DNA from 3 places in the Metabacillus sp. B2-18 genome. Region 1 is predicted to be linked to each of the others. Evidence: riboswitches for the same ligand, from Rfam matches in the RefSeq annotation. Region 1 holds a riboswitch; each other region holds the start of a gene.

Region 1 (7,412 bases):
CATGATTTTCATTCAGAAATTCTTGATACCTATATCCATTCCTCAATAGAAAGTCTCGATCAAATTAAGAAAGAATTTCCAACACTTAAGACAATATTGCCCGACCCATTCAATGATTTTTTTATTAACTCCATTCAAGAATAAGTACTTATATGTATAGAGAGCTCTTTTTTTATTAAGTGGAGCTCTCGTTCCCTATCACCCTGCGGAGTTCCCTTTTACCTTTACGTTCGGAACATTATGATAGAAATAATTATATTCATTTTTAAGCTCGGTTAGCGTCATCTTATTCATAACCTGACTATTATAAACACCAATTGCAAGTAGTTTTTGAGAGTAATAATTTCTTTGTTCCTCAAGTGCAGTTTGTAACATTTTGCTCATAGCACTCATCTCCATATTTAATAATTTTACCTTTCTTACTTTACCTCAAAAATATTATGTGACGATTAATGTAATGTTAAGATTTTCTTTCGAGTTATTAAGATTGTATTAATTTGATTAAATTCTTTAAATTTTGTCGAGAATAGTTTCAACACTTTAAGGAGTTGAAACTTGTGAAAATAAAAGTTATAGCAAAGAAGGCAGATTATTTAAGAACAAAAGTATTCTACCTTAACCAAAATGAGCCGAAAGCTCAGCAACTATACATGGCAATCTTTAATAATGAGAAAATTGACATCCTAACAATTTACAATTCTGAAACAAATCAATATGAAGAGGTAACCTCTATATTTCCACTCACCTTTTTAAGCTCTCTTTCAAAGCAAATCCTCGTGCAACTCAATAACGGGTTTCCCCATGGTTCCAATAAAGAATTCATAGGGTAAAAATTCATCTTTCTAAGGAAACAAGAATCAACAATACTCGGTATATTCTAAAGCAAACATGTTAAAAATCCATTTTGTGGTCATCCCCATTTTATCCTCATCTAAAAGAAGATTCAGTTTCACTGTAAAGATTCCTAACACCCTTTTTGCATCTTCATATTTTTATGTTAGATTTTCTAACAAAACAAAAGCCATTCCTTACATAACAGGATATACTTGTAAAAAGAATGTTTTAAGGGGTGGAGCAATGAATCACCAAGACCGCTCATACAAGGATAAAAAGGTAATCTCAATTGGGACTGTCAGTGAGTTGACTGGATTAACTTTGAGACAAATTCGATATTATGAAGAAAGAAAACTAATTGCTCCATATCGGAATGAACGAGGAACTAGAAAATATTCGTTTTCTGATATTGAGACACTAATGGACATTGCAGATAAACGAGAGGACGGTGTACAAACTACTGAAATCTTAAAAGAAATGAGATTAAAAGAAAGGAAACGTGAAAGTGAAGCAGATGTTAGAAAAAAAATGCTACAAGGTCAGTTGAATGCACAATTTAGGTTTGGACGTGGTAGGAATTAATCATATATCGCTGCAGACAACACATAATAATATTGCTGCAGCGATTAATTCTAGCTTCCCTCAATAAAACATAACAGTTGATATTTCCCCTTATCTCCTCATTCCACTTTTGTTAACCCTACTTTTTTTAATATTTTCAAAAAATTATACATTAAAAGCATATTTCTCTATTTACAATTGACAAAAATATCCGATAATAGATTTAATAGGACTTTTTACCACCTATATATGTAAATTGCGAGGTGTTCAGTGTGAAATCGCTAGATGCAGTTATAGAAGAATACCGAAAAAGAATGTTTTCAATCGCCAAAGAAGATGGAATTAGTTCACATCGAACATTGGTTGCTAGTCAAAACTTAGATGAATTATTAAATATTGAAATGAACAAAAATAATCCTTCACCTCTTAATAAGAAAAAATAAAATAGCTTTCTTAAAAATACACCATTTAATAAGGTTTTGGTGTATTTTTTTCTATTATAGACACAATGATAAATACATGAGGAAGTGATACTATTGAATCAAAAAATTATTTGGCTTAGTAAAGGAAAACCAACAACACTTATACATAAAGGAAAAGAATTTCGTTCAGGGATATGTAAAAATCAAGTAGAAAAACTTGAGGTAAAATCAAGCCATATTTTAGACGATGATGTAGCAAACCACGATTACCATGGAGGGTCTGAACGTGTAATTTGTGTTTATCCCTACGAACATTATGATTTTTGGGAGAATCTTTACAAACAATCTTTACCAAAGGCGGCTTTTGGAGAAAATCTAACAGTTTCAGGTATGAAAGAAACAGATGTTTGCGTAGGCGATATTTATCAAATTGGTGAAGTTGTAGTTCAAGTTTCACAAGGAAGATTCCCATGTTCAACTATTAACAAATATACCAATATCAACACAATATTAAATAAGATCGTTGAACATGGTTTTACCGGTTATTTCTTTCGTGTTTTAGAGGTAGGGAGGATCTCTTCGGATTCAAGTATTAAACTGATAAAAAAACATCCTGCAGGCATTTCAGTAGCTGCCATTCACCATACATTTTTCCATCATAAAGAGAATCTATCCCAAATTGAAAAGATTTTATCTCTTAGGGAACTTTCTGAAGAATGGCAGGTCCGTATGGAGAAGCTCCATCGACAATTGATGAAAAGATAAGGGTAACTCAAATCCCTCCTATTTTTCAAAAAATTCTGTTGACTACATGAACAATTATGATATGATTATAACTGATTTTAATTAAATTACCATTTTCTACTAGGGGAGTCCATTAGCCTGGACTGAGAGAGGAACGCGTTTGAAGTTCTTTGACCCTTTGAACCTGATCTGGATGATACCAGCGTAGGGAAGTAGCGACAATTGTAAAGGGATATGCGCGCACCCTTTTACAATTTTTACCTACTACCATTGAACGGGTTCTGAATTTCAGAACCCGTTTTTTATTTGCCTTCCGCTGATGTTGAATCGATCACTTTCATTTCAAGGAGGAGAAAGCATGAAGATAACAATTAAACAGCCATTTCCCGGAAGTAAAAAAGTTTATGTACAAGGTAGTAATCCTGACATTCAAGTTCCTGTAAGGGAAATTTCCCAGAGCATAACGAAGAATACATATGTTGAAGAAGTTAATCCACCTGTTCAAGTCTATGATACGAGTGGACCTTACACCGACATAACTGCTGAAATTGATATTCGAAAAGGCTTACCAAGAGTGAGAGAAAAATGGATCCTTGCTCGTAATGATGTTAAGCAATATGAGGGACGCGAAACTAAGCCCGAAGATAACGGATATAAAGCTTCTAGTGACCATACAAACATTGAGGTCTTTCCCTCTAATCACATACACCCTTTGGTGGCAAAAGACGGTAACCGAGTAACACAGCTTCATTACGCTAGAAACGGGGTTATTACACCTGAAATGGAGTTTATTGCGATCAGGGAGCAAATGGACCCCGAATTTGTACGTGAAGAAGTTGCATCAGGCCGTGCTATTATTCCGGCTAACATTAATCATCCCGAAACTGAGCCAATGATTATCGGGAGAAATTTTCATGTTAAGATTAATGCTAATATTGGGAATTCTGCTGTTACCTCTTCAATTGAAGAAGAAGTTGAAAAAATGACATGGGCAACCAGGTGGGGAGCAGACACGATAATGGACCTTTCAACTGGAAAAGACATTCATACAACCCGTGAATGGATTATCCGAAATTCCCCTGTTCCTGTTGGTACTGTACCTATCTATCAAGCATTGGAAAAAGTAAATGGAATTGCTGAAGATTTAACATGGGAAGTCTATCGTGACACGCTAATTGAACAGGCTGAACAAGGGGTTGATTATTTTACTATTCATGCTGGAGTTCTTCTTAGATATATCCCTTTAACAGCTAAGCGGACCACAGGAATTGTATCAAGAGGAGGCTCTATCTTAGCACAATGGTGTTTAGCTCATCACAAAGAAAATTTCTTATATACTCACTTCCGTGATATCTGTGAAATTCTCTCAAAATATGATATTTCCATTTCTTTAGGTGATGGATTAAGACCTGGTTCTATTGCCGATGCAAATGATGAAGCCCAATTCGCTGAGCTGGAAACTTTGGGTGAATTAACAAAAATTGCATGGAACTATGATGTTCAAGTAATGATTGAAGGTCCTGGTCACGTTCCAATGCATCTTATAAGAGAGAATGTTGAAAAGCAGCAGGAGATTTGTAAAGAAGCTCCTTTTTACACTTTAGGTCCGTTAACTACTGATATTGCTCCAGGCTATGATCACATTACTTCTGCTATAGGTGCTGCGATGATTGGCTGGTTTGGAACAGCTATGCTTTGCTATGTAACACCAAAGGAACATTTAGGTTTGCCAAATAAAGAAGATGTTCGAGAAGGCGTAATTGCCTACAAAATTGCTGCACACGCTGCAGACTTAGCAAAAGGCCATCCCGGTGCCCAAAACAGAGATGACGCTCTTTCAAAGGCACGCTTTGAATTTAGGTGGAATGATCAGTTTAATCTTTCTTTAGATCCCGAAAGAGCAAGAGAATACCATGATGAAACTTTACCTGCTGAAGGGGCAAAAACAGCTCACTTTTGTTCAATGTGTGGACCGAAATTTTGCTCTATGAGAATATCACATGATATTAGAGAATTAGGTAATAACTCAAGTAAAACTGAGCGTGAGTTATTAACTGAGGGAATGAAAGAAAAGGCAAAGGAATTTATTGACGGTGGTTCAAAGATTTATAGATAAGAAAATAAAGAGGTGGGGAAACCCGCCTCTTATTTCATGATGCCTTTATGGTCAATTAATTTTGTCGTAATTCCCGTACACGACATTCTCGCAAGCGGATCTTCCCCCACAATCCCATATGTTCTTCCCTTAAATCGGTGATCGTGTTTTGAACGTTCCCCTTCTCCATACAGCACACCACCATATTCAATATCGATCGGCTCGTCATAATTATAATAAGTTCGATTTTCAAATAAGTGATAATGACCTCCACCCGGTAATGGAATAGCAGGGCCTGTTTCACCATAAAATCGATGATAATGTTTATTTTCAAAAGACGTAATTCCCCGATATAAATGGCTATGGCGATCAAAGCTATTACCATTTACTTCCCTTGTAAATCCGTCAATTATATGAAAATGTTCCCGATATTTCGTTGTGATAGCTGAAAATCGGTGAGCATGGTGTGGTTTATCTGCTCCAATTACTATCATAAAATCCCTCCGTCAAGCTACATACTTTTTCATATGAAAGTTCATAGCTGATGGAAAGTTGTCTCTATATTTATTCGGGATGACCTTCCTGATCATGTATAATGCCTACATTCTTCATATCCACTGATACATTTACTTTAAATTGAACATCAGGATACATTTCATCCCACTTCTCTACTTTATTAGATTCATTTCCTGTTTCGGTTGCACGGTACCTTAATCCAAAACCAAGTGGGTCTACTTCTTCCTTTTGAAGCTTGTTTAGCATGCTGCTAATTTGTTCTTCAACTTCAATTTTAACCGTTTTTTCATACTCATTAGCCTGACCTTCATCTAACGTTTCAAAAGCTTCTTCAACAATCCCACTTAGTTGAACATCATAAGAAATAGCAGCTCTTTTGTTTTTTTTACTTTTCAAATCAAAGCTTGCGTTAATTTTATCTGTTGAAAAAACAAAATAGGGTTTCCCCTCTTTTTCTACCTTAATATCGAACTTCGAAGCCCTATTTCTTAACATATTAAAATATTTTGTTTCTTCTTCAGACAAAACTAAGACTTGTTTCATATTTGATATCAGGCTTGTTTTATTAATAGAGAAAGCTTCTTCTTCCGTTTTAATAATTGGTAGAAATGGATCAATCCCTCTTTCTGTTTGTCTTCTCCTAAAATCAAAAATATAAACAGATGTAACATAGGGAGTTTCTGTTCCGAAGTTTCCAAAACTCAACAATAATGAATTTGATGGTACTCTTTCTCCAGGAGGTTCAACTTCAAGTACTGAAAGAGCAGTTGGACTTCCTACCGCTGTCCAAGCAATAGCTTGAATATCACGTCTACGATAAAACCAATCTAAAATATTTGTTAAGTCGTCTTCAACTACATTTTCACCCAATATAATCATTTTTGTATGACTAAAATCTAACTCTTTATCTACTTTTGACTTAATAATTCTTACCGCCTCAGAGATCGTTTCTGAAGACTCGGTCATTATTAGCGATTCACTACTTCCTGTTTTTGTTTCACTAGATGGGACCGCAAGCTTTAAGGTGATATCATACATATTCTCTTTATCTTCAGATTTGTCCACTCCTATCGAAACAACAAAAAAACGGCGGTCAATATCTTTATAACCACATCCACCTAAGAACAGGAGCGCAGCAGCAACAACCATTAAGATTCTGGTTTTCATTTCAAGAGCTTTTCCTTTCTTATTGATAATATTTTCAAAAGGACTAAGCCCGCAATCTGGGCAGGTAACAAGAGCATCATCCACACCTTTGCAATCTCTCCTACTGTTTTCTCCTGAAAAAATTGCTGAACAATTATAGCTAACACAGCAAAAACTCCAACTATAACAAATGGCTTTATATCTATTTTTTTAAATTTAAAAGTTGGAAAAATGGCCTTTAACTGCTCTAATCCTACGTGCCAATGAAGGATAACACTTGCTAAAGAAACATTAATGTATAATCCTAGGAAAAGAAAACTTATTCGCTCAATAAAACCTAATTCAATTCTTATCGCTTCTGTCGTAGCAATCCAAGGAAATGTAAAAGACTCTGCTCCATCAAATCCATTTAGACCAATAGGAATGATAAAAGTAGTGATTAAAGTGAAAAATCCTAGTATACCGATTGCCCATAAATATTTCACTCTAACTTCTTTATATAAACGATTAAAAATAACTAGATTGGTGTAACCTGTGTAAACAAATGTAGCTGTTGAAGTTGATTCGAAGCTTGGGATGTCTTGAAAGTGTGTTATAGTAATTCGTACTGAATCCCACATTAAATCATCATTGAAATATGACTTAAATATGATAAATGCAATAAACGGTAGATTAAGCAATAAAATAATTTCAGTTGCATATAAGACCTTTTTTGACGGTAATGTTGTTCCAAATACAATGACAATTAAAAAGGTAAGCATAATCAGGAGTTCATCCATATCAGGATTAATATATTGTTTTGAGATATTAGTAAAAGCAACTAACGTAACTAATCCCGCTACGTACCATAAAACACCTTGAACAGACAGAAAAAATAAGCGAAACCATTTAGGTGCATATTTATCAAGTATTTCAGGTAATCCCATATATGGAAAATTGCTCATATACTTTGTGAAAAAGTAGATAATAATAATCCCGGTCGGTACAGCCAAGATCATAGCTAATACTGAGCCATTACTTCGATTTTCAATTAACACCATTGGAACATAAGCTACAATATTTGTAAGCATGTTAAGAATTAACATGACATAGAT
Region 2 (7,412 bases), 580 kb from region 1:
GTGCTAGTTTCGCTATTATCTCCTAACAAAGAAATGGTTCAAAAGCTTGATTCTTTCGGATATGGATTTCTTATTCCGATTTTCTTTGTAATGGTTGGAGTTGATTTAGATATTTGGGCATTGTTTAAAGACCCTAAAATCTTCCTGCTTATTCCATTATTATTTATCGCACTTCTGATTTCTAAGGTTTTGCCTGTTTATTATTTGAAAAGATGGTATGATGGCAAAACAACACTTGCAGCTGGTTTTCTCTTAACATCAACGCTTTCTCTAGTGATTGCTGCTGCTACGATTGGGGAAAGAATGGAGATTATCACAGCTGAAATGTCAGGTGCACTTATTTTAGTTGCTGTTATTACAAGTATAGTAACTCCGATTTTCTTTAAAAAGCTCTTCCCAAAAAGCGATGGCAAGCCAACAAAAATCAAGGTTGCCTTTATTGGTGCCAATCAAATGTCACTGCCTGTTACGAGAGAGCTAAACCAAGATCTTTATGAAACAACGGTTTATCATATTCAACAAGATAAAATTGATAAACAAATCTCTGAATCATTGTTTGAAATTAGAGAAATTGATAATTTTCAGGTTGAAACATTAAAAGAACAAAACGCATTTGATGTAGACTTAATCGTTGTGGCTACTGGTGATGAACAACGAAATGCCGATATAGCCTTATCTGCAAAAAATGAGCAAGTTGACCGAGTGATTGCCAGTGTGGCTTCACCTGATTTAGCAAGTCAATTAAAGGATGAAGGTATTGATATTTTCTCTACACTTCTTTCAACAAAAACGATGCTTCGTGCTTTAATTGAAGCGCCAAGTGTCATGAGAATCTTAACAAATCAGGAAACAACTCTATATCAAATTAACTTAAATAATGCAAAATACGATAACATCCTGCTACGAAACTTTCCGTTTACAGGAGACATTATTTTTGTCCGTATTTTCAGAGGCAAAGATTCGATTGTTCCACATGGAGATACAGACCTGAAATTAGGAGACCGTCTAATTGTGACGGGCTCTAGAGAATATGTAAATGAACTTAAACATGAGTTGGAATTGATATAATTTTTATCAATTAAAAAACATCAGGGTATCTTACTCTTGAAAGTTTCCAAACATTTGGTATGATAGAAATAAGTAAATACGAGAGAAACAAAACAACCGCTAGGGGAGCCTTAAATAGAGGCTGAGATTAAAGTGTGACTTTAAGACCCTTATAACCTGATCTGGATGATACCAGCGTAGGGAAGTGGCTACAGCATGGTTATTTGTGTATGTAAACCACTTTCCCTATTGGAAAGTGGTTTTTTGCGTCTTATAAAACTTTACTATCTAAGAATTAAGGTGAAAAAAGTGGAATTTCATGTCATTACAGATGGCAAGCAAACGGTAAATGAATTAACAGTGAAACTTACGATGCTCCATCAAGATGTGGATTATATTCATATCCGGGAAAAACAAAAAACGGCTTCAGACATCATGTTACTTGTGTCAAATTTGCTTCAGCGGGGTGTACCGAAGGAAAAACTTGTGATCAATGATCGACTTGATGTTGCTTTATTACATAATATCCCTAATGTTCATTTACCAGGACACGGCCTTCCTGTTGAAGTAGTAAGAGCTTTTGATTCACACGTAAGAATTGGACGGTCCGTCCATTCGCTAGAAGAAGCTTTACGATGTGAGGAAGCGGGAGCTGATTACCTGTTATTTGGTCACATCTTTGAAACAAATTCAAAAGCAGCATTACCTCCAAGGGGTGTAGAACAATTAGCTGAAATTTGTGAGCACATTACCATTCCAGTTATTGCGATTGGAGGCATTACTCCTAATACAATTAAGTTGCTTAACAACGTAAGCGTTGATGGTGTTGCTGTTATGTCCTATGTTATGGGGACCAGTGATCCAATCGGAGCTTTAACCACTTTAAAAGAGGGGGGTTACCATGCAAAAACAATATGATGTAGGAATTGTTGGCGGTGGTATTATTGGACAGTCAATTGCTTATCAGCTTGCAAAAGAGGGAATCTCCGTTCTTGTATTAGATAGCCATAAAGGTGGTACAGGTGCTACATGTGCAGCTGCAGGCATGCTTGGTGCAAATTCTGAATTGGAAAACAATGATGCTTTTTTTCAGTTTGCGAAAGAAAGCCAAAGACACTATCACATTTTGCGTGATGAACTTTCAGAATTGTCACAGATAGATATTCAGCTAGTTGACAAAGGAATGTATAAGCTAGCAATGACAGAAAATGAAGCGAAAGTTTTGAAGAAAGCTGTTGATACCTACGAAACATTAGAATGGCACACGAAAGAAACAGTTTTACAAAATGAACCACATGTTTCTGATTCGATCGTAGGAGCGCTCTATATACCAGAAGATGGTCATGTTTCTCCTATACATGTATGTGCGGCATTTACGAAATCTGCTAGTTTACTAGGAGCAACCTTTAAAGAAAATACACCTGTTCATTCTATTAAGAAAACAGCTACGAATGAATACACGCTATCAACACCACAAGGAGATTATCTTTGTAGCAAAGTAGTCATAGCGAATGGAGTATGGAGTGGTCACTTTTTTAAACAATTAGGACTTGATGTCAGTATGAAGCCAGTTAAGGGTGAATGTCTTTCTGTTCAAGGAGACCACTTAGATCTGAAAAAGACTCTTTTCTATGATCATTGTTACATCGTTCCGAAGGGTAATGGAAGGTTTGTGGTAGGGGCCACAATGGTTGAGAATGATTGGAGTACAACTCCATCTCTTGGTGGAATTCAGTCTTTAATCGAAAAAATTACTCCGATGATGCCAAGTATTACTTCTGCTAAATTGATAGATACTTGGGCTGGATTAAGGCCGCAATCAGATGATGGAAAGCCTTATATTGGACAGCATCCTCTTGATGAGAACATCTACTTTGCAGCAGGACATTATCGAAATGGAATTTTGCTTGCCCCTAAAACAGGAACAATGATTAGAGATCTTATTTTAAAAAGAAAGCAAAACGAAGAGTATGTTCATGCTTTTTCTTTAACGAGAAAGCTTACTCAAACAGCGAGGTGATTTCATGAGTATTAAATTGAATGGTGAACTTGTTGATTTAAAGCAAGATGTTAAAACAATTCAACATCTACTGGCGTTTTACAAGCTAGAAGATCGACTTGTTATTGTCGAGCATAACCGCGAAATCGTTTTAAAAGATCAATACGAAAACACAACCATTTCAAATGGTGATGAAATTGAATTAGTTCATTTTGTAGGAGGAGGATGATGTTATGTTAAAAATTGCAGATAAAACATTTCAATCAAGATTATTATTAGGTACAGGAAAATACCCTTCATTTGAAGTTCAAAAGGAAGCAGTTGCACAATCAGAAGCTGAGATCTTAACGTTTGCGGTACGCCGTATGAATATTTTTGAAGAATCACAGCCTAACTTTTTAGAACAATTAGATGTTTCAAAATATACACTGCTACCAAATACAGCAGGAGCTAAAACAGCTGAAGAAGCAGTGAGAATTGCTAAGCTAGCAAAAGCATCAGGCTTATGTGACATGATTAAAGTTGAGGTTATTGGCTGTGATCGTTCATTACTACCTGACCCAGTTGAAACATTAAAAGCAAGTGAAATGCTTTTAGAAGAGGGCTTTATCGTTTTACCATACACATCAGATGATGTTGTGCTTGCTAGAAGATTAGAAGAGCTAGGTGTTCACGCTATTATGCCGGGAGCATCTCCAATTGGCTCTGGTCAGGGACTTTTAAATCCTCTTAATTTATCATTTATTATTGAGCAATCTAAAGTGCCTGTCATTATTGACGCAGGAATTGGTTCACCAGCGGATGCAGCATTAGCAATGGAGCTTGGTGCAGATGGAGTTCTATTAAACACAGCTGTTTCGGCTGCTAAAGATCCAGTGAAAATGGCGGTTGCGATGAAGCTAGCGATTGAAGCTGGAAGACTAGGGTATGAAGCTGGTAGAATAGCTAAAAAAGACTATGCTATTGCAAGTAGTCCAACAGAAGGAATGATTACGACTTAATGGAACGCTATTCAAGACAAATGCTATTTACTCCAATTGGAGAAAAGGGTCAAGATAATATACGAAAAAAACATGTATTGATTGTTGGAGCAGGTGCATTAGGAACGGCTAGTGCTGAAATGATTGCACGTGCGGGTATTGGAAAATTAACAATTGTTGACCGAGATTATGTTGAATGGAGCAATTTGCAAAGACAACAGCTTTATATAGAAGATGATGCGATAAATCGGATTCCTAAAGCTGTTGCAGCAAAGCAGCATCTTGAAAAAATAAATTCAGAGGTTGAGGTTATTTCATATGTAGAAGATGTAACATCTGCAAACATAGAGGAATTTGCCGAAGGTGTAGATGTAATCATTGATGCAACAGATAACTTTGAAACAAGATTATTGATTAATGATCTTTCAATAAAAAATAATATTCCGTGGGTTTACGGTGGGTGTGTTGGAAGCTATGGTTTATCTTTCACCATTATTCCTAACGAAACACCTTGTTTACATTGCTTACTAAAGCATATCCCATTTGATGGAATGACCTGTGACACAGTCGGGGTGATCTCACCAATTGTTAGTATGGTTGCTTCACATCAAGCAGCAGAAGCACTAAAAATACTCGTAGCTGATATGGAAAACTTGCGCGGTAAGCTTGTATCATTTGATTTATGGAAAAATCAATATTCTTCGATTAATATGGATCGATTGAAAAATGATGCATGCCCAACTTGTGGTAGTGATCCAGTCTTTCCTTACTTAACAGCTGAAATGGAAACAAAGGCAGCTGTGCTTTGCGGAAGAGATACTGTGCAAATTAGACCGAGTTCAGGTAAACAATTTTCTTTTGAGCAAATTGCCGAGCGTATAAAGCCGATCGCAGATGCTTTTTTAGAAAATCCATTTCTTATGTCATTTACGTTTGGTGAACACAGAATCGTTCTATTTAAGGACGGTCGTGCCCTGATTCACGGAACAAAAGATATTTCTGAAGCGAAGAAGATTTATCATCGCTACATAGGGTAGCAAGGAGGATATAAAATGACGGTATCTCGTGCTTTAACAATTGCGGGATCGGACTCTGGAGGAGGAGCAGGCATCCAAGCGGACTTAAAAACATTTCAAGAGCTTGGAGTATTTGGTATGACAGCAATCACTGCTGTTACAGCTCAAAATACACTTGGTGTCCAAGGAGTTTATCCTTTAACAATAGAAGCGTTAAAAACTCAAATTGATTCAGTTGCCGTAGATTTACAACCAAATGCTGTCAAAACTGGCATGCTTTTTAATGCTGAAATGATTCAGCTTGTTGCTGAGCGAATTCGTTATTATAATTGGGAAAATATCATTGTTGATCCTGTTATGATCGCAAAAGGCGGGCAATCATTATTACAAGAAGAAGCTGTAGAGGCTTTGATTACCTCCTTATTGCCGTTGGCTAAAGTGATTACCCCAAATATCCCTGAAGCGGAAGTGTTAACAGGTATGAAGATTGAAACGTTTGAGCAAAAAAAAGAGGCAGCTAAAAAGCTGTTTGATCTTGGTGCAACGTTCGTCATGATTAAAGGTGGTCATGATCCTAACGGTGAAGTGGTTATTGACCTGTTATATGATGGACAGAGTTTTGATACGTTCGAAGGTGTACGAAAAGAAACAAAACATACTCATGGTACCGGCTGTACATTTGCAGCTGCAATCACTGCTGAAATTAGTAAAGGGAAGAGTGTACGTGAAGCTGTGAAAACCGCAAAAGCCTTTATTCAAGCCGCAATTGAAGATCAATTAGGCATTGGTGGGGGACACGGTCCAACCAATCATTGGGCTTTCAAGAAAAACAACATAACAACCGTATAAATGAAGATTATGGACTGACTCACAGATGAGAAATGACAGGTAGCAACTGTTATAGCTCGAGTCAGTCCTTTTGGGTTTAATCGACAAAATTCGGGTGGTGCCAGGCACCACCAAAAAAGGAGCGCAAAAAATGAACGTATCTCAAGCGCTAAAAGTATATTTTGTAATGGGATCTGTGAATTGTCTTAACTTTGATCCGGAAAAAACATTGTCTGAGGCCATAAAGGGTGGCATTACTATGTTTCAATATAGAGAGAAGGGCGAAGGAGCTTTAGTAGGTGAAGGACAAGTTTATTTAGGAAAAAAATTAAAAATGCTATGTGAAAAGAATAGAATTCCATTTATTGTGAATGATGATATTGACTTAGCATTGGAACTTAATGCAGATGGAATTCATATTGGACAAGATGATAGTGATCCTTTCTACACAAGAAAAAGGATAGGATCAACCAAATGGATTGGAATTTCAACACATTCTGTTCAGGAGGCGAAAAAGGCAGTAGCTGAAGGAGCCGATTATATCGGAGTCGGCCCAATGTTCTCAACGAAAACAAAAAAAGATGCACATGATGTAGTAGGGCCATTCCTTATTACGCAAATAAGAGAAGCTGGCTTTATTCATTTGCCGATTGTAGGAATTGGTGGAATTACATTAGAAAATGCCAGTGAGGTTTACCATTCAGGTGCAAATGGGGTGGCAATCATCAGTGCGATCAGCCAGGCTATGTCACCAAAAGATGCCACACAAGCATTTTGTTCGATACAATAGAAAAAGTCTTAACAATGGAAATTATGAAATAGCGCTTTTGTGATATCAATGCTATAATTATAACCAGGTACTAATAACATGTATTAATTTAAGGAGGATGTACATGGATTTATCACTTAAAGGACGTAATATCGTCGTAATGGGAGTAGCAAATAAACGTAGTATTGCATGGGGAATTGCCCGTTCTTTACATAATGCTGGAGCAAGATTAATTTTTACATATGCTGGTGAACGTCTAGAGAAGTCAGTTCGTGACCTTGCTGAGTCTTTAGAAGGCGAATCCCTTGTAATACCTTGTGATATTACAAATGATGAAGAAATCAAAACATGTTTCTCAACAATTAAAGAGCAAGTTGGTGTGATTCACGGTATTGCTCATTGTATCGCATTTGCGAACAAAGAAGAGCTTCAAGGTGAGTATTTAAACACAACTCGTGAAGGTTTCTTACTATCGCAAAACATCAGCTCTTATTCATTAACAGCTGTGGCTAAAGAGGCAAGAGGTCTTCTAACAGAAGGCGGAAGCATTGTAACATTAACATACCTAGGTGGAGAAAGAGTCCTACCAAACTATAACGTGATGGGTGTGGCAAAAGCTTCCCTTGAAGCAAGTGTTAGATATTTAGCAAGCGACCTAGGAAAAGATGGGATTCGTGTTAACTCAATCTCAGCTGGACCAATACGTACACTTTCTGCCAAAGGAATCAGTGACTTCAACTCAATCTTAAAAGACATTGAAGAACGTTCACCAC
Region 3 (7,412 bases), 2.4 Mb from region 1:
GTAATCTTCTCGTCAACACCTATTTTTTCGTGTTGTTTTTTTGTCTGCTTCAGAAGCGACGTTTAATAATATATCACGTTTATTTTATAAACACAAGCACTTTTAAAAAAATAAAAAAGATGACAATCAGCCACCTTCATTCATTGCCCCTCTATAATATTGTTCTTCAAGCAAAGATATATTCTCGCGCTCTTTTAATTTACCTTCTTTATCTAAAATATCCTTTAATAATTTAAATGCTAAAATTTCAGGGGGGGTAATATCTTTCTTTAATGCTTCTGTGAGTATTAAAGGTGCTAACTCAATATGATATTCACAGAGTTCTTTACATTTATATAGTATTTTATCATCTTCCTCACTTTGAGCATAATACATTTTAACTAATTCCTGGTGGGCACGGTGCAAAATAAAAGGACGCTTCGTACGGTTAATGATTTCAATTAATAATTTTTCAGCAAGAAGATATTCCTTTGATTCAAAAGCCCAAGAAACATTTCCTAATAAAAAACCACAATCACTTCTTTTTGTTTTGGCATGACTGTCAGGGTGATCTAAATCCTTAGGCTGAATCCTTCCTCCAAAGGACCACTTTATACAATTTCTAATAAATGCTCTTTCATAACTTTGAAGACTATCCCAAAAATCATCAAGTTCTAATTGATGAATAATACCACCGTATTGTCTTTCTATTTTTGCTACTTTCATTTGTTTTATTAGTGCTGGATTTTTAAAGTTGAATAGTTTTTTAATACCCATACATTCACCTCTTGGACAATTCTGATGAATTATATGTTTTATTCTCACCTTTCATTACACTGTAGACTAAACTCTTATTTATTCTATATTTATAGTTGTAGTAAGCACAGAGATCCTGTATAGTAATGACTAAAATAAATATTTAAACCACAAGGGGAGCCTTTAAGCTGAGATTGAATGTTTACCATTCTAACCCTTTGAACCTGTTAGTTAATACTAGTGTAGGGATGTGGAAGATCATGTTTAAAGTAATGCTTGGATTATATGATCATTCCAATCATTGCTTTTTTATTTTGAGGCTAAAATAAGGTTGCCTTTTGGTTTGATGTAAAAGAGAGGTAATTAGTTTGCGAGGAAATCAACGTTTATTATTTTTAATCGAAGTTGCAATGTTAGCTTCACTGGCCTTTTTACTTGATTTATTATCAAGTGTTATTGGTAAGTTACCACAGGGCGGTTCCATTTCACTGGGCATGATCCCAATTTTTATCATTGCTTATGGTTGGGGAATAAAAGGAGGACTTCTAACTGGTTTGTTACTAGGCCTTTTACAAGCTGTTCTTGGTAATCCTTATATTGTCCATCCTGTTCAAGGGTTTCTTGATTACTACCTGGCATTTACTGTTGTTGGGTTTAGTGGAGTCTTCTTCAAGCAGATTCAAAACGCTTTTCAAAATAATAGTAAAAAATTAGCGATTCTTTATATAACACTTGGGGCATTACTTGGAAGCTTACTAAGAATGGTCGCACATGTTGTTGCGGGTGTTGCATTTTTTGCGTCGTTCGCACCTGAAGGTACTCCTGTACTAACATACTCTATTGTTTATAATGCTTCTTATATGATTCCAACAATGATCGTTTCTGCAATTGTTGTTAGTTTACTATTAGTAACTTCTCCTAGATTAATAATAAGAAAATAACTCTAACAAAACCTTGGCCCCTCGCCAAGGTTTTTCTATTTTTCATAAATAATTAGTAATCATCATAGTAAACACTATTAACTCTATGAAACCCCTTATTACCTTATCTCTCCGCACGAATAAATTCTACTTTGTAGAAAAACATTCATATTTTCAATTCTTTCGGCATCTATTAATAGAAATAATAGATTTATAAACGGAGGAAAAAGAGATGACTATATCTTATGGAATTATATTATTAACATTATTTCTATCACTATTTCATTTCTCTTATGGCTATAAAGAGGCAATTCGAATTAGTAATGAAGAGGGTCCTGTTCAAGGCTTGTCTTTAATATTTAGCATTCCTTTAGGTTTTACCTTTGCTTACTTATGTTCGATTTTCTACATTTCATCTTAATTTTAAAAACTCGTCAAACGGCGAGTTTTTTTGAAAAATCTTATGCACGTCCTTACCTTCAAACGTCATTTTTACCACTCCTGCTTCATAAATATCAATAAAGATTCACCTTTGCAGGAGGTTGCTTTGGAGACATTTAAATTGGTATGTAAAAACCTTATATACTCCAGCTTTACTCTTATTTTACTATTTGTATGTTTTGTTTGTTTCCATTTATTTTTTCACATTAAAGTCAGTTTTGCTTTCAGCATCATTATGACATTAACATCTTTTGCTTTATTCTGTTTCTTTGTCTATATTTTGATAACTTTGAAAAAGACATTTACCTTTTGGTTTTTTAAAGGGCGGAGTGGCATTGTTTCTTTTATGATCATTACAACATTCACTTTCTTTTTTTCCATCTACTTTTTTTCCATCAATCTTATGATATCTAGTGAGTTGGGAGGAAATTTAACACTTGAGGAGAAGTACCAGCTTTATTTAATACCTTTTCAATCAAATAAAGTAACCATTGCAGATTATCAAGCGATGAAGAAGGATAAAATGGTGAGCTCATACAAAAATGTAATGATTTATTATGAAACACATGAGAAAGAGCTAATCCCAATTATAGAGGATGTTCTAAATCGTGCTGATGAACTTACAACAAATCTTTTGGGTGATGTCCACGATAACGAGATTGATCTTATTCTTCATTCTTCTATAGAAGATCTTTATGAAAAAACCTCCTTAGTTCAGACTATGGGCTACTTTGACGATCCGAATGATATTGTCGGGATTGCCATAACGGACTTATCAGATATCGTCTCAAATCAAATGCCACAATCATTTTATTTCCAAAGCACCATTTTACACGAATATACTCACTATCGATTACAAGCTTATATTAAAGAGCAAGAACTTTACGTCTATAGAATTCCTCTATGGTTTCATGAGGGAGTTGCAGAGTATGTTGGTATGTATAACGTTGCACATCGCTATTATCCCTTTCAAGAAACCTCATTTTCCCATCTTGTGACACATAAAGACTGGGAAAAATATCGTCTAGAAGATTATGATGTTTATTTGCAAAGTTATTATGCAATTAAGTATCTCGTTGATCAATTCGGAGAATCAATTCTTAAATCAATCATTATAGAAACGGCAAAAACTAATGATTTTAATGAGGGATTTACTAAAGCAACTGGTATTACCATAGAAGATTTACAATCACAGTATATTAAAGAAGAGAATCAATCACTCCAAACAAAAAATGAAAGCCTCCAGCATTAGCTGGCAGGCTTTAGTTCTTTGCGCATGTATTTTTTTATTTGTTTTTCTAATACAAAAAGCATAATCCCAACCATAATAATACTTCCTCCCACTACTTGAGATGGAATCATTTTTTCTCCTAAAAAGAAATATGCAAGGATTATTGAACCAACTGGCTCGAACAAAATCATCACGGATATTGTATTTGTGCTAACCCATTTTAAAGACCAATTGAATAATGAGTGTCCGAGTAATGTTGGAATAATGGCTAATAAAATAAAATTATACCAGTCTGATGTCGGATAAGGACCTAAGGGATATTGTAAGATTAAACAATAGAGTAATAGAGTTAACGAGCTAATTCCATATACAATGAATGTATATAAAGTAAGCGAGTGTCTTTTTCTAATTCCCTGTCCAAAGAGCAAATATGCGGTAATCATTGCACATGCTACTAAAGAAAGAATATCCCCAAACAAAGCAAGACCACTTATTTTAAAATCGCCCCAACTAATGATCATACTCCCAGTGATAGCGAGAATTCCACTACACAAAGCCATCTTTGAAACTTTTTCTTTAAAAAACAAATATGTTCCCACAAACGCAAACAACGGTTGAAGAGTTACTAAAACTACAGAACTAGCGACTGATGTATAGTTTAACGATTCAAACCAAAGAATGAAATGAAAAGCTAAAAATACACCGGCTATCGTTGAATATAACCAATCTACTTTTGATAAGACCTTCAATTCTGAGCGATGTTTGATTAGAAATATTGGCAAAATAAGAATCGTCGCAAAAAACAATCGATAAAAAGCAATAACCGGAGCAGGAGCTGATGTTATCTTTACAAAAATAGCTGAAGTTGAAACAGAAAGTACACCAACAACCAGAGCTGCATAAGGAAAAAAGCGCGGAGAGTTCAAAGTCGTTCCTCCTATCATTCAAAAACCTACAATATTCTACCATGAAACGTAATAGAATAGTTGCGAAATTTGTAGAAGAATTCATAATAGAGTTGGAAAATCTTTGTAGTATAATAGTATTAATTTCATATTTATTTTTTTTGTATGAAAAAATACTAACTCAAGGAGGAGTACAATGATCATTCAACTTGAAAATATACGTCAAGAAATTCTACATACTGTTGATGACATTCCAGAACATTTATTTAATGATAGAGAAAACGAACAAACATGGAGTGTTGGACAAGTTCTTGAACACCTACATAAAACTGAGGTGGAGATTACGAAAGCTATAAAGTACATGTTAACCTTACCAGAGCAAGAACCTCTTCCAGATCAACCACTTAAGCTAACATTAGATCGTTCCACAAAAAGAATGGCACCAGCAGCGATTACTCCAGCAATTGTAGTAAATAAAAACGACATTTTACAAGCTCTGTCTCAATCTCGAAATCAACTCCTACAACTTATTGATTCTATACCTCCAGAGCAGGACCTTACAACACGAGGATTTAAACACCCTGTTTTCCCAATTTTATCGATTAAACAATGGATTGAATTTGTTGGTTATCATGAACAAAGACATCTAGCACAAATTTTCGAAATAAAACAGTTTATCACAAATGAAAGCGTTTAATGACTAGGGGGATACAGCAATTGAATAAATATAAAAAACAATCACTAATTCTTGTTATTTTCACTGCATTAACTTTATTATTATCGACAAACTGCAGCCGAACAGGAAGAAACATTAACAGTTGTTTCTCTTGGTGACTCCATTACATTTGGGTGGAATTTGGAACAACCACAGACTCCTCCTGTTCAATCGGAAAATGCTTTCCCATTTCTAATAGGTAACGGAAATACAGAGGTTTTAAATGTCAGCTATCCTGGATGGACTTCAACTCAGCTCCTTGAAGCCATAAAAACGGAAGAATCCCAACAAAAGCTCCAACAAGCTGAAACTGTCACATTAAGTATTGGAGCAAATGACCTGTTACAAGCAATTGAACTAAGTAAAATTATAGAGAATCAGCAGCCCGTTGATCCAGAAGCGCTTCAACAAAAGGTTGCAGCTGCGACTGCTCAAGTATACAACAATATAACAGAAATCATTACTCTTATAAAAGGACAAACAGATGCACCAATTTTATTATATTCGTTATATAACCCATTCGGTATGAATGATCCAATCTACGGAAGTATACATATGTTAGGTGAAATGATTACGAACAGTGTAAACAGCAAGGTATATTCAACAATAGCAGCCCAACAAGGTGTACAATATCTTGATGCCTATTCTGCTTTTAATGGTAAGCAACAGGACTACATCATACCAGGAGATATTCATCCAACGATTTCCGGTCAACAAGCGTTAGCTCTGCTTGCAACAAATCGGCTTAATGAATTAAACCCAATTATGATAAACCCAATCTTGTCTACTGAGGAAGAAACAGCAGAACCTGTTTCCATTACACTTGAAAAAATTGAACATACTATAGAAATCAAATGGCTTTCTGGAGAAAAAACTGCATCTGATTTTGTAAACGAGGGAAATCTCGTAGAAAACAACTCCTTTACTGTTACTGAGAATGGTGTTTATACCATTTATGTAAAAACTGCTTTAGGAGAAAGTATTAGTACGATTGAAATCTCAAATATCACTCCTAAAGTTGAAGATCCGATAGAAGATGAGGAGCCTCCAGTTGACGTTGAACAACCAGAGGAAGAAGAACCTCCAAGTGATACAAATGAAGATGAAGATCAAGCCCCTACAGAGCAACCTGAAAAAGAAACTCAAGATGAAGCTCCAAAGGTGGAAAAACCAAAGCAAACAATGGTGAAAAGTGGACATGCTCTACCAGATACAGCCACTTCTATGTACAACATTTTACTAACTGGCCTTTGTTTCATAGGAATAGGTGGGGGAGTCTTATTTAATCAAAGACTACGAAAATCAAGGGTAAAGCAATAAATGAAATAAAGTACCCCACTTACGGGGTACTTATTTTTACTCTGAACCTTTCTGTTTAGGATGTTCCTCTTTATGTCTCATAAAATGAAAATCTCTTTCTTCATCAAAAGGAAAAAGCTTTTGTTTTTTCGCTTCATCTTTGTAATTTGTAAAGATTTCCTCCATAAGTTGTTGAGTTGTTTTATCTTTTGCATCAATTCCTAACTTCTTAGCAGTTTGTAACGTTTTCTTATCAATAACCTCTCTTGCAAGCTGCTTCATATCCTTACCTTCTGTTTCAATCCCTAATTTTTTTGCTTCATTCTTTATGCCAACCTCAAAAACTTCCTTGCCTAGTTCATCTAGAGTTTTCCCCTCTGTATCAATATTCAGCTCTTTAGCTTTATTCATAATGAGGGTTTCTCTAATTTCATTCGCAATATCCTCCATGTCTTTTCCATCTGTCTTAATTCCCAACTCTTTTGCTTTGTTCATAATGTGAGTTTCTCTTAATTCTTTTGCAACTTCTTCTACTTCTTTTCCTTCCGTTTCTATTCCCATTTCTTTTGCTTTTTCGATAATTTTTGCTTCATGTACTTCTTTAGCTAATTGTTCAGTTTCTTTTCCTTCTGCTTCAATTCCTAACTCTTCTGCTCTTTTTTCTAAAAAATCACGATTCATCTTGTGGTGAGGGTGCCCTTCCCCTGGTCCCTTCTCAGCTAAAGCAGGACTTGCCCCAATTATTCCCATAGCAAGTGCTCCAGTTAGTACGTATGTAACCATTTTTCTTTTCATTTTTCTACCTCCATTAAGTATAGATTGAAAAAAGTATTCACCATTTTCCGCTTCCTTCATAGAGTGTCCAAAAATCTTGAATAAATTGTTACTATTATGTTTCATCTTTTTGAACGAGTATGAAAGAATTATGTGACGTAAGGTAATAACATATATAATGATTATGATTAGGTGTATTTATATAATTTGTGTGCTTTTAGAGTTAGGAGTGAAAAATCGATGAAAACAGTTGTTGTCATAGGTGGTGGAATAACAGGTCTTACTGCCATGTTTTATTTACAAAAGCTTAAGAAAGAACAAAATTTAAATATAAATTGTATCCTTGTAGAACAAAACAAGTACTTAGGAGGAAAGATAAAATCTGTTAAAAA

Evidence for each region. A riboswitch is a leader RNA that binds a small molecule or an ion and turns the genes downstream of it on or off. The one in region 1 is predicted to bind thiamine pyrophosphate.
Region 2: it holds a riboswitch for thiamine pyrophosphate, as region 1 does, so the genes downstream of both, LPC09_RS04930 (thiamine phosphate synthase) here and thiC (phosphomethylpyrimidine synthase ThiC) in region 1, are expected to answer to the same signal.
Region 3: it holds a riboswitch for thiamine pyrophosphate, as region 1 does, so the genes downstream of both, thiT (energy-coupled thiamine transporter ThiT) here and thiC (phosphomethylpyrimidine synthase ThiC) in region 1, are expected to answer to the same signal.

Annotation. Positions count from the first base shown of each region.
Region 1 covers NZ_CP088245.1:1,523,476-1,530,887, reverse strand. The annotation lists gene LPC09_RS07740 (nucleotidyltransferase domain-containing protein) at 1-144, shown strand, start outside; gene LPC09_RS07735 (Fur-regulated basic protein FbpA) at 199-384, opposite strand; gene LPC09_RS07730 (hypothetical protein) at 558-830, shown strand; gene LPC09_RS07725 (MerR family transcriptional regulator) at 1,078-1,416, shown strand; gene LPC09_RS07720 (aspartyl-phosphate phosphatase Spo0E family protein) at 1,668-1,838, shown strand; gene LPC09_RS07715 (MOSC domain-containing protein) at 1,932-2,582, shown strand; TPP riboswitch at 2,674-2,789, shown strand; gene thiC (phosphomethylpyrimidine synthase ThiC) at 2,920-4,677, shown strand; partial or broken gene LPC09_RS07705 (YmaF family protein) at 4,707-5,166, opposite strand; gene LPC09_RS07700 (Ger(x)C family spore germination protein) at 5,221-6,339, opposite strand; gene LPC09_RS07695 (GerAB/ArcD/ProY family transporter) at 6,336-7,412, opposite strand, start outside.
Region 2 covers NZ_CP088245.1:940,727-948,138, forward strand. The annotation lists gene LPC09_RS04925 (monovalent cation:proton antiporter family protein) at 1-1,068, shown strand, start outside; TPP riboswitch at 1,160-1,268, shown strand; gene LPC09_RS04930 (thiamine phosphate synthase) at 1,312-1,965, shown strand; gene thiO (glycine oxidase ThiO) at 1,949-3,067, shown strand; gene thiS (sulfur carrier protein ThiS) at 3,072-3,275, shown strand; gene LPC09_RS04945 (thiazole synthase) at 3,280-4,047, shown strand; gene LPC09_RS04950 (thiazole biosynthesis adenylyltransferase ThiF) at 4,047-5,063, shown strand; gene thiD (bifunctional hydroxymethylpyrimidine kinase/phosphomethylpyrimidine kinase) at 5,079-5,891, shown strand; gene thiE (thiamine phosphate synthase) at 6,022-6,660, shown strand; gene fabI (enoyl-ACP reductase FabI) at 6,764-7,412, shown strand, end outside.
Region 3 covers NZ_CP088245.1:3,889,364-3,896,775, forward strand. The annotation lists gene LPC09_RS19770 (hypothetical protein) at 127-756, opposite strand; TPP riboswitch at 899-1,001, shown strand; gene thiT (energy-coupled thiamine transporter ThiT) at 1,104-1,676, shown strand; gene LPC09_RS19780 (hypothetical protein) at 1,888-2,076, shown strand; gene LPC09_RS19785 (peptidase MA family metallohydrolase) at 2,443-3,348, shown strand; gene LPC09_RS19790 (DMT family transporter) at 3,345-4,253, opposite strand; gene LPC09_RS19795 (DinB family protein) at 4,429-4,929, shown strand; gene LPC09_RS19800 (GDSL-type esterase/lipase family protein) at 5,089-6,267, shown strand; gene LPC09_RS19805 (hypothetical protein) at 6,304-7,041, opposite strand; gene LPC09_RS19810 (protoporphyrinogen oxidase) at 7,261-7,412, shown strand, end outside.